2 regions of the Janthinobacterium sp. EB271-G4-3-2 genome follow, and region 1 is predicted to be linked to the other one. Evidence: predicted binding sites of a transcription regulator. Region 1 holds the regulator's gene; the other holds the start of a gene.

Region 1 (4,100 bases):
CGTTCTCGCCACGGTATTTGCAGCGCAACTCGCCCTCGCCATCGGCACCTTGCGCCACATAGAAAATGCTCCAGCCCCGCTGCGCCTCCGTTTGCGCGGCACCCACGCCGAAGCCCGCGCAATTGAGCACGGAGCCGTCGCCGCCCTCTTCCTTGCCGGCGCCGTAATAGCGCAGGGCCAGCACGTCGCTGCCATGCAGGGCGCCGGGCAAAGCCTGGCTGATGCCCTCGCTGTTCTTGCCCAGGCTGCGCGCATCGAGCCCGGCCACATTCGCGCTGTCGTCATCGGCATGGGCGACGGGCGCGGCGCTGCTGTCCCAGTTCACGTACGCCGTCTGGCGCACGGCGCGGGCGACGGTGTCGAGCGCATAGCGGCCGTTGTCATCGAGCCGCGCACTGGCGGACTGGTCGCCATAACCGCCGCTGGCCGCCAGCAATACGCTACCGGCGGCCAGCATCAACAGCGCACCCAGCGACAGGGCCACCAGCAATTCGACCAGGCTCATGCCGCGATGCCGATACAGGACCTCGCTCATGCACCGCCTCCGCCCAGCTGGAATGCCAGCCTGGGCAGCGACTCGCCTGCCGCATCCACGGCGGGCGAGCCATCGGGCAAGCGGGCGCGCCAGCCCAGCTTGATGACGATGGGTGCGCCCTTGCCGCCGCTGCACGCCCACTGCAAGCCTTGGGCGGCGGCATCCCATGCGGAAGTGTCGCGGCAGATATGCAGGCGCGCGCCGGGCAAGGCCGCATGCAGCCGCTGCTTCCATTCGGCGATATCGAATTGCGCCAGGTCGGCCGCGCTGCAGACAGTGGCGCCGAAGCAGTCAGGCGCACCGCCGCCTGCTTCGGCGTCGTCCGCCGCCGCGTAGGCCACGTTCAGGTAGGGATTGCCCGTATCGGGGCCATTCATGAGCACGCTGTTCGCGCGCATGCGTTCGGCCATGCCGGCAGCCAGTTGCACGCCCGCCGACAACAGCGCCGACTCGTGGCGGGCGCGCAGCGAGTGCAATTGCAGGATGCTGGCGCCCAGCAGACCCAGCGCCAACAGCAGCAGCGACACGAGCACCTCGACGAGGCTGCTGCCACCGGCAGAAAACATAGTGTGACCGCCCTTGCGCATGCGCTACTCCCTTCCGCAGAAAGAGTCGCAGGAACAGGCGGCCCAGCTACAAGATAGGCGCGCGCAAAAAGCCGGGTCTGCGCTGGCGCAAACAACACGGCAATAAGATGGGAAGAACAGCGGTGGGATTGATCAGGCCGCTTGCCAGGCGAACGCTGGTGTGGTGAACATGGGGCGCATGACCAGCCCCGCCTTCAACAAGGTGGACGTCAGGGCTTGCGCGCCTGCCCCACTTCGGCGATCGCATCCTGGAATTCGGCCAGATCTTCGAAATTCTTGTAGACGGAAGCGAAGCGGATGTAGGCGATCTTGTCGAGGCGCTTCAATTCTTGCATGACGAGTTCGCCGATATAGCCGGAATCGACTTCACGCAAGCCGCTGGTCAGCAGCTTTTCCTGGATGGACGCGATGGCCGTATCCACCGAGGCGGCCGCAACGGGACGCTTGCGCAAGGCCAGCATCAGACTGCCGCGCAACTTATCCGCAGCGAACTCCGTCCGGCTGCCATTCTTTTTGACGACGGCCGGCATGATAAGTTCAATCCGTTCGTACGTGGTAAAACGCTTGTCGCATTTGCCGCAGCGGCGGCGGCGCCGAATGGCATCCCCTTCCTCCGATACGCGCGTATCGAGAACCTGGGTGTCGCCGTGCTGGCAAAATGGACATTTCATGGGCTGGCTACAACTTTATAGTAATAATTACGGGAAATCGCCGCCCTTGTACAAAGGGCGCCCGAATCACTCCGGGCGCCCTTGGGCACGAAGGAATGTGTCATACAGAATCTTACTCCGTATGACACATTCTGGACAAATTATTATGCGGCGTACACAGGGTGCGCGTCGGCCAGTACTTTCACGGCCGCTTTCACGCGCTCGATGATGGCGGCGTCATGCGGATTGTCCAGCACGTCGGCGATCAGGTTGCCCACTTCTTCCGCTTGCGCTTCCTTGAAACCGCGCGTCGTCATCGCCGGGCTGCCCAGGCGGATGCCCGAGGTGACGAATGGTTTTTGCGGGTCGTTCGGGATGCCGTTCTTGTTGCAGGTGATGTGCGCGGAACCGAGGATGGCTTCGGCTTCCTTGCCCGTCAGGTTCTTGGCGCGCAGGTCGACCAGCATGACGTGCGATTCGGTGCCACCGGACACGATGCGCAGGCCGCGCTTGATCAGGGTTTTCGCCAGCACGTCGGCGTTCTTGATCACTTGCTTCTGGTATTCGACGAATTCAGGGCTCAGTGCTTCCTTGAAGGCGACGGCCTTGCCGGCGATCACGTGCATCAGCGGGCCGCCCTGGATACCAGGGAAGATGGCCGAATTGATGGCTTTTTCGTGTTCGGCCTTCATCAGGATGATGCCGCCGCGCGGGCCGCGCAACGATTTGTGCGTGGTCGATGTGACGAAGTCGGCGAACGGCACCGGGTTCGGGTACAGGCCGGCGGCGATCAGGCCGGCGTAGTGGGCCATGTCGACCATGAAGTAGGCGCCAACTTCCTTGGCGATCTTGCCGAAGCGTTCGAAGTCGATCTTTTTCGAGAATGCGGACGCGCCGGCGATGATCAATTTCGGCTTGCGTTCGCGCGCCAGGCGCTCCATTGCCTCGTAGTCGATGTCTTCTTCCGCCGTCAAACCGTAGGACACGACATCAAACCATTTGCCGGACATGTTCAGCGGCATGCCGTGGGTCAGGTGGCCGCCTTCGGCCAGCGACATACCCATGATCAGGTCGCCTGGTTTCAACATGGCAAAGAACACGCCCTGGTTCGCTTGCGAGCCGGAGTTCGGCTGCACGTTCGCGCATTCGGCGCCGAACAGCTGCTTGACACGGTCGATGGCCAGTTGCTCGGCCACGTCGACGTATTCGCAGCCACCGTAGTAGCGCTTGCCTGGATAACCTTCGGCGTACTTGTTCGTCAGCTGCGAGCCTTGCGCTTCCATTACGGCTGGCGACGTGTAGTTCTCCGACGCGATCAGTTCGATGTGATCGTGCTGGCGCGTGTTCTCTTTTTGAATGACGGCGAACAATTCAGGATCGACGTTGGCGAGGGTGTGATCTTTTGCAAACATGTAAAAACTCCAAGTATGAGGGTGCTTGTACTGGCAGATTGGATCGAATGAGGGGAGCCGGCGTTAAGTGAATAACAACATTGGACAGGCAGCCTCTTCGTGCTTTTCCATAGTGGCTACCCAGGCGAACGGCTGATGAAAAATCTCACGTTTCCCGGTGGGTGCCCACCTTTCGCCGGTTTGCCGACCGCCATCCATGGAGATCGCCCGACTTTTCGCCAGTCACGTGAGACGTAATGGAATGCAAATTGTAAGTTAAGTGCCGAAATTGAGCAAGGAATGCAACCGTGCGGCTATAATCGCCGCGCGCCACCGCAGCCCGGACACGGCCACAGGCCGCCCGGAGCATGCCTGCGGCTCTTAAGCTGGACTTAAACCTGGTCATGGCTTGTAAGCGTATGTTACGAAGCTTGCCATTGCACACGCCGGATTTACAATGCTGCGGTGCAACTTATATGCAGCTTTTGCATGGCTTTCCAGCAAGCGCCCACAGTCACAAGAAGAAAAATCGCGTAAAATGTTGCTCAATCTCACTACTGGCGCAATAAACATGCCTTCAGTCTTTACCTGGAACGTACGTGTCTACTATGAAGACACCGACGCCGGCGGCATCGTCTATTACGCTAACTACCTGAAATTCTTCGAGCGCGCGCGCACCGAATGGCTGCGCGCCATCGACGTGGGCCAGCAGGAATTGCTGGAGCAGCATGACGCGATGTTCGTTGTCAAAAGCGTTAACGCCGACTATCATGCGCCAGCCAGGCTCGATGACACGGTAAGATTGACATTAAGCATAGAGAAAATGGGGCGCGCCTCCATCGTTTTCCTGCAACAAGCCTGGTGCGGCGACAGCCTGCTCAACACGGCACGCGTCAAGATCGGCTGCGTCGATTCGGCACTGCGCCCGCGCGCCGTG
Region 2 (4,100 bases), on a different contig from region 1:
TAGGCGAAGACCTCCGTCTCCAGCCCTTCCGGTTTCTGGCGCTGCATCTCGGCCAGCGCCGTCTGTCCCATTTCCAGCGGCATCACCCAGCGCCGCGCCCCAAGGCGCGCCAGCAGTTGCAGGCTGGGGCCATTGAACAGGTTCAAATGGGGACCGGCGACAAAGGACGTGCCCTTTTCCATGCAGTGCACGGCGCCCATGTCGTTGGCCTCGACGCCGTAGCGGCCATTGCCCGTGATGCGGCGCAGGGTCGCCAGTTCCGCACCCGCCTCGATCAGCGCCTGCGTCGACAGCACCACCTCCTTGCCGGCAGCGGCCAGCATGTCGGCGATATCGAGCCAGTCGGCCAGGCGCACTTCATGCCGGCGCGAACAGACGGTTTCGCCCAGGTACACGATATCGACGGCCGTGCCGGCGATCTGCTGGTAAAACGCAAAGACGGTGGCGCGCGGCCAGTAGTAGAGCAAGGGGCCCAAAGAGAGTTTTAACATGTCTTTTCCATTATTTTTTAGTTGACAAAACCGTAGCGAGCGGTTCGCGGCGCGGCCGAGAAGCGCAGCTGAGCTAGAGCACAGCGAGCATCGCAGGCCACGCCCCGGGACGCGCAGTAGGTTTTGCTATTTCCAAGATCTATGGTAAGCGCCGAGGGTGTGCTGCTGGCCTTCGGCCAGCTTGTCCATGGACGCCATCCAGGCCGGCTTGACGGCATAGCGCGCGTTGCCTTCGCGGCAGGCGTCGATCGCTTCGCGCCACACGCGCGTCACCTGCGCCACGTAGGCGGGGCTGCGCTGGCGTCCTTCGATCTTCACGGCGCGCACGCCCATGGCGATCAGCTGCGGCAGCAGCGCCAGCGTATTCAGGCTGGCCGGCTCCTCGATCGCGTAATACTCTTCGTCGTTGACTTCGAAACGCCCCTTGCACAGGGTCGGATAGCTGGCGTTTTCGCCCGGTGCGTAGCGGTCGATCAGCACGCCGTTCAGGCGCGATTCGAGGCCGTTCGGCGTTTCCAGCCAGCGCACGGATTTCGCCGGCGAGCACACGCCGTGCGTGTTCGGCGCCTCGCCCGTCGCATACGACGACAGCGCGCAGCGCCCTTCGACCATCACGCACAGGCTGCCGAAGCCGAAGACCTCGATCTCGACTTCCGTCTTGGCGATCAGTTGCTCGACCTGCGCCATCGACAGCACGCGCGGCAGCACGGCGCGGGCGATGCCGAAGTGTTCATGGTAAAAATTGATCGCTTCGTAGTTGGTGGCCGAACCCTGCACGGACAGGTGCAAACGCAGCTGCGGGTGGTGCTCGCTTGCATACGCCATCAGGCCGGGATCTGCCACGATCATGGCGTCGATGCCGGCCTGCGCGGCGCGGTCGATGGCGCTGCGCCACACGGCCCAGTTATGCGGCTGCGGATAGGTGTTCAGCGCCAGCAGCACCTTGCGTCCATATTGGTGGGCGTAGCGCACGCCCTCGGCGATGGCCTTCTCGTCGAAATTGAGGCCGGCGAAATTGCGCGCATTGGTGGCGTCGCGAAAACCCAGGTAAACGGTATCGGCGCCATTGTCGATGGCCGCCTTCAGGGCAGGCAGGCTGCCGGCGGGGCAGACCAGTTCCAGCGGTCCGGCCACGCGGGTGGCGGTGGTTGATTCAAGCATCATGGTGTTCACAGTCCTGTATCGGCTCAGGGTGCAGACTATAGCCCCGCCCATACCGCCCAGTCCTTGACGCAGGTGAAGGAATGCATGCATGGCCGGCGCGCGTTCAACTTGCTTGACCTGGCTGTAAAATGCCCCACTTTTCTCCCTCACCGATTGCCCGCCATGCCCCGCAAACCGCTGCTGCTATTCCTGCTCACCCTATTCCTCACCGTGCTGCAAATACAGTGGGCTTCGCCCGCCGACGGCTACGACGCCGGGGCGCTCTCCGTGCTCTCGCCCGAGGCGCTGGGCGTCTGGGCCGGCGTGCTGCTGCTGTTCCTGCAAGCCGTCTTCGCGCGCCGCGCCATGCCCGTGCTGCGCCAGGCCGGCATCTGCACGGGCCTGCTGGCCGCGTACTGGCTGCTGGCGAACTACGTCACGTTCGACGCGCGCGTGGCCAGCTGGAGCACCTTCTCGGCACGGGAAATCTGGGCGCACGTGCTGCCCGCCTCCGTCGTCAGCATCGCCGTCTGCGGCGCCATGTACTTTGGCCTGAGCTGCTTCATCCCGCGCCTGGGCCGCGTGAAAAAAAGCCGCTGACGCGCTTTCTTCACCTGCATCAAGGATTCGTCACGCAACTGCACGCGCCCTTTGACGCCACTATATTTAGTGATTAATCTCCATAAAAACACCGCATGTTGTGTTTATTGGAGGTTTCATGACGACAAATGCAGTTCCATCCACGCGCGGCCAGGTCGATGTCGCCGCGTCCATCAATGAATACCTGGACCGGCGCGACTGGCGTGTCAACGCCAACGCCAACCAGGGTTACTCGCTGGGCGGTCTGATACTCAACGTGTCGGGCAAGGTCATCGCCAACTACTGGCTGGACCAGGTGTATCCGCCGGAAGTGGGCGCGGCGCACCGCGAAGCGGCGCTGCACATCCACGATCTCGACATGCTGGCCGGCTATTGCGCCGGCTGGTCGCTGCGTACCCTGCTGCACGAAGGCTTGAATGGCGTGCCGGGCAAGATCGAATCGGGTCCGCCGAAACACATGTCGAGCGCCATTGGCCAGATCGTCAATTTCCTCGGCACCCTGCAAAACGAGTGGGCGGGCGCGCAGGCGTTCAGCTCCTTCGACACTTACATGGCGCCCTACATCCGCAAGGACAGCCTGCGCTACGAAGACGTACGCCAGTACATGCAGGAGCTGATCTTCAACCTCAACGTGCCATCGCGCTGGGGCACGCAGACGCCGTTCACCAACCTCACTTTCGACTGGGTCTGCCCGGACGATTTGCGCGAGCAGATTCCCGTCATCGCCGGCCAGGAAATGGACTTCAGCTATGGCGAGCTGCAGGCGGAAATGGACATGATCAACCGCGCCTATATCGAGATCATGATGGCGGGCGACGCCAAGGGCCGGGTCTTCACCTTCCCCATCCCCACCTACAACATCACCGAGGACTTCGACTGGCATAGCGACAACGCGGAACGCCTGTTCGAGATGACGGCCCGCTACGGCCTGCCCTACTTCCAGAACTTCATCAATTCGGAACTCAAGCCGAACATGATACGTTCCATGTGCTGCCGCTTGCAGCTGGACTTGCGCGAGCTGCTCAAACGGGGCAATGGCCTGTTCGGTTCCGCCGAGCAGACGGGTTCCTTGGGCGTGGTCACCATCAACTGCGCGCGCCTGGGCCACTTGTGGCGCGGCGACGAGCCAGCGTTGATGGCGGACCTGGACCGCCTGCTGGAACTGGGCAAGACCAGCCTGGAAATCAAGCGCCGCACCATCGAGGAACTGATGCAGCAAGGCCTGTTCCCGTACACGAAACGCTACCTGGGTACCCTGCGCAATCACTTTTCCACCCTGGGCGTGAACGGCATCAACGAGATGATCCGCAACTTCAGCGGCAACGCTTACGACATCACGGCGCCGGAAGGCCATGCGCTGGCCGTGCGCCTGCTCGACCACGTGCGCGCGCGCATGGTGCAGTTCCAGGAAGAGACGGGCCATATGTACAACCTGGAAGCGACGCCGGCCGAAGGCACGACGTACCGCTTCGCCCGCGAAGACCGCAAGCGCTATCCCGCCATCCTGCAGGCGGGCACGGTCGACAATCCGTATTACACGAATTCGTCGCAGCTGCCCGTCGGCCATACCGACGACCCGTTCGAAGCGCTGGAATTGCAGGACGCGCTGCAGCGCAAGTACACGGGCGGCACGGTGCTGCACCTGTACATGACGGAAGCGCTGTCCGACGCGAACGCCTGCCGCGAGCTGGTGAAACGCGCGCTGAGCCGCTTCTCGCTGCCCTACATCACCGTCACGCCCACGTTTTCCATCTGCCCGCGCCACGGCTACCTGGCCGGCAAACATGAATTCTGTCCCACCTGCGACGCGGAACTGATCGCCCGCAAGCAGTCCGATCTCGCCCACCCACTCAAGGAAACGCCATG

What was found. The regulator NrdR, encoded in region 1, represses ribonucleotide reductase genes. The targets are predictions, from matches to a motif close to CACNANATNTNGTG.
Region 2: a site for NrdR is predicted at 2,293-2,306, ahead of IGS55_RS12965 (ribonucleoside triphosphate reductase). Genes of this name have one in related genera too.

Annotation. Positions count from the first base shown of each region.
Region 1 is NZ_JACYMG010000009.1:256,712-260,811, forward strand. Features, by position in the region: gene IGS55_RS19720 (PilW family protein) at 1-535, opposite strand, end outside; gene pilV (type IV pilus modification protein PilV) at 532-1,101, opposite strand; gene nrdR (transcriptional regulator NrdR) at 1,332-1,793, opposite strand; gene glyA (serine hydroxymethyltransferase) at 1,937-3,184, opposite strand; ZMP/ZTP riboswitch at 3,296-3,420, opposite strand; gene ybgC (tol-pal system-associated acyl-CoA thioesterase) at 3,735-4,100, shown strand, end outside.
Region 2 is NZ_JACYMG010000005.1:169,433-173,532, reverse strand. Features, by position in the region: gene ubiV (ubiquinone anaerobic biosynthesis protein UbiV) at 1-491, opposite strand, end outside; gene ubiU (ubiquinone anaerobic biosynthesis protein UbiU) at 618-1,655, opposite strand; gene IGS55_RS12970 (hypothetical protein) at 1,818-2,234, shown strand; gene IGS55_RS12965 (ribonucleoside triphosphate reductase) at 2,353-4,100, shown strand, end outside; gene nrdD (anaerobic ribonucleoside-triphosphate reductase) at 4,098-4,100, shown strand, end outside.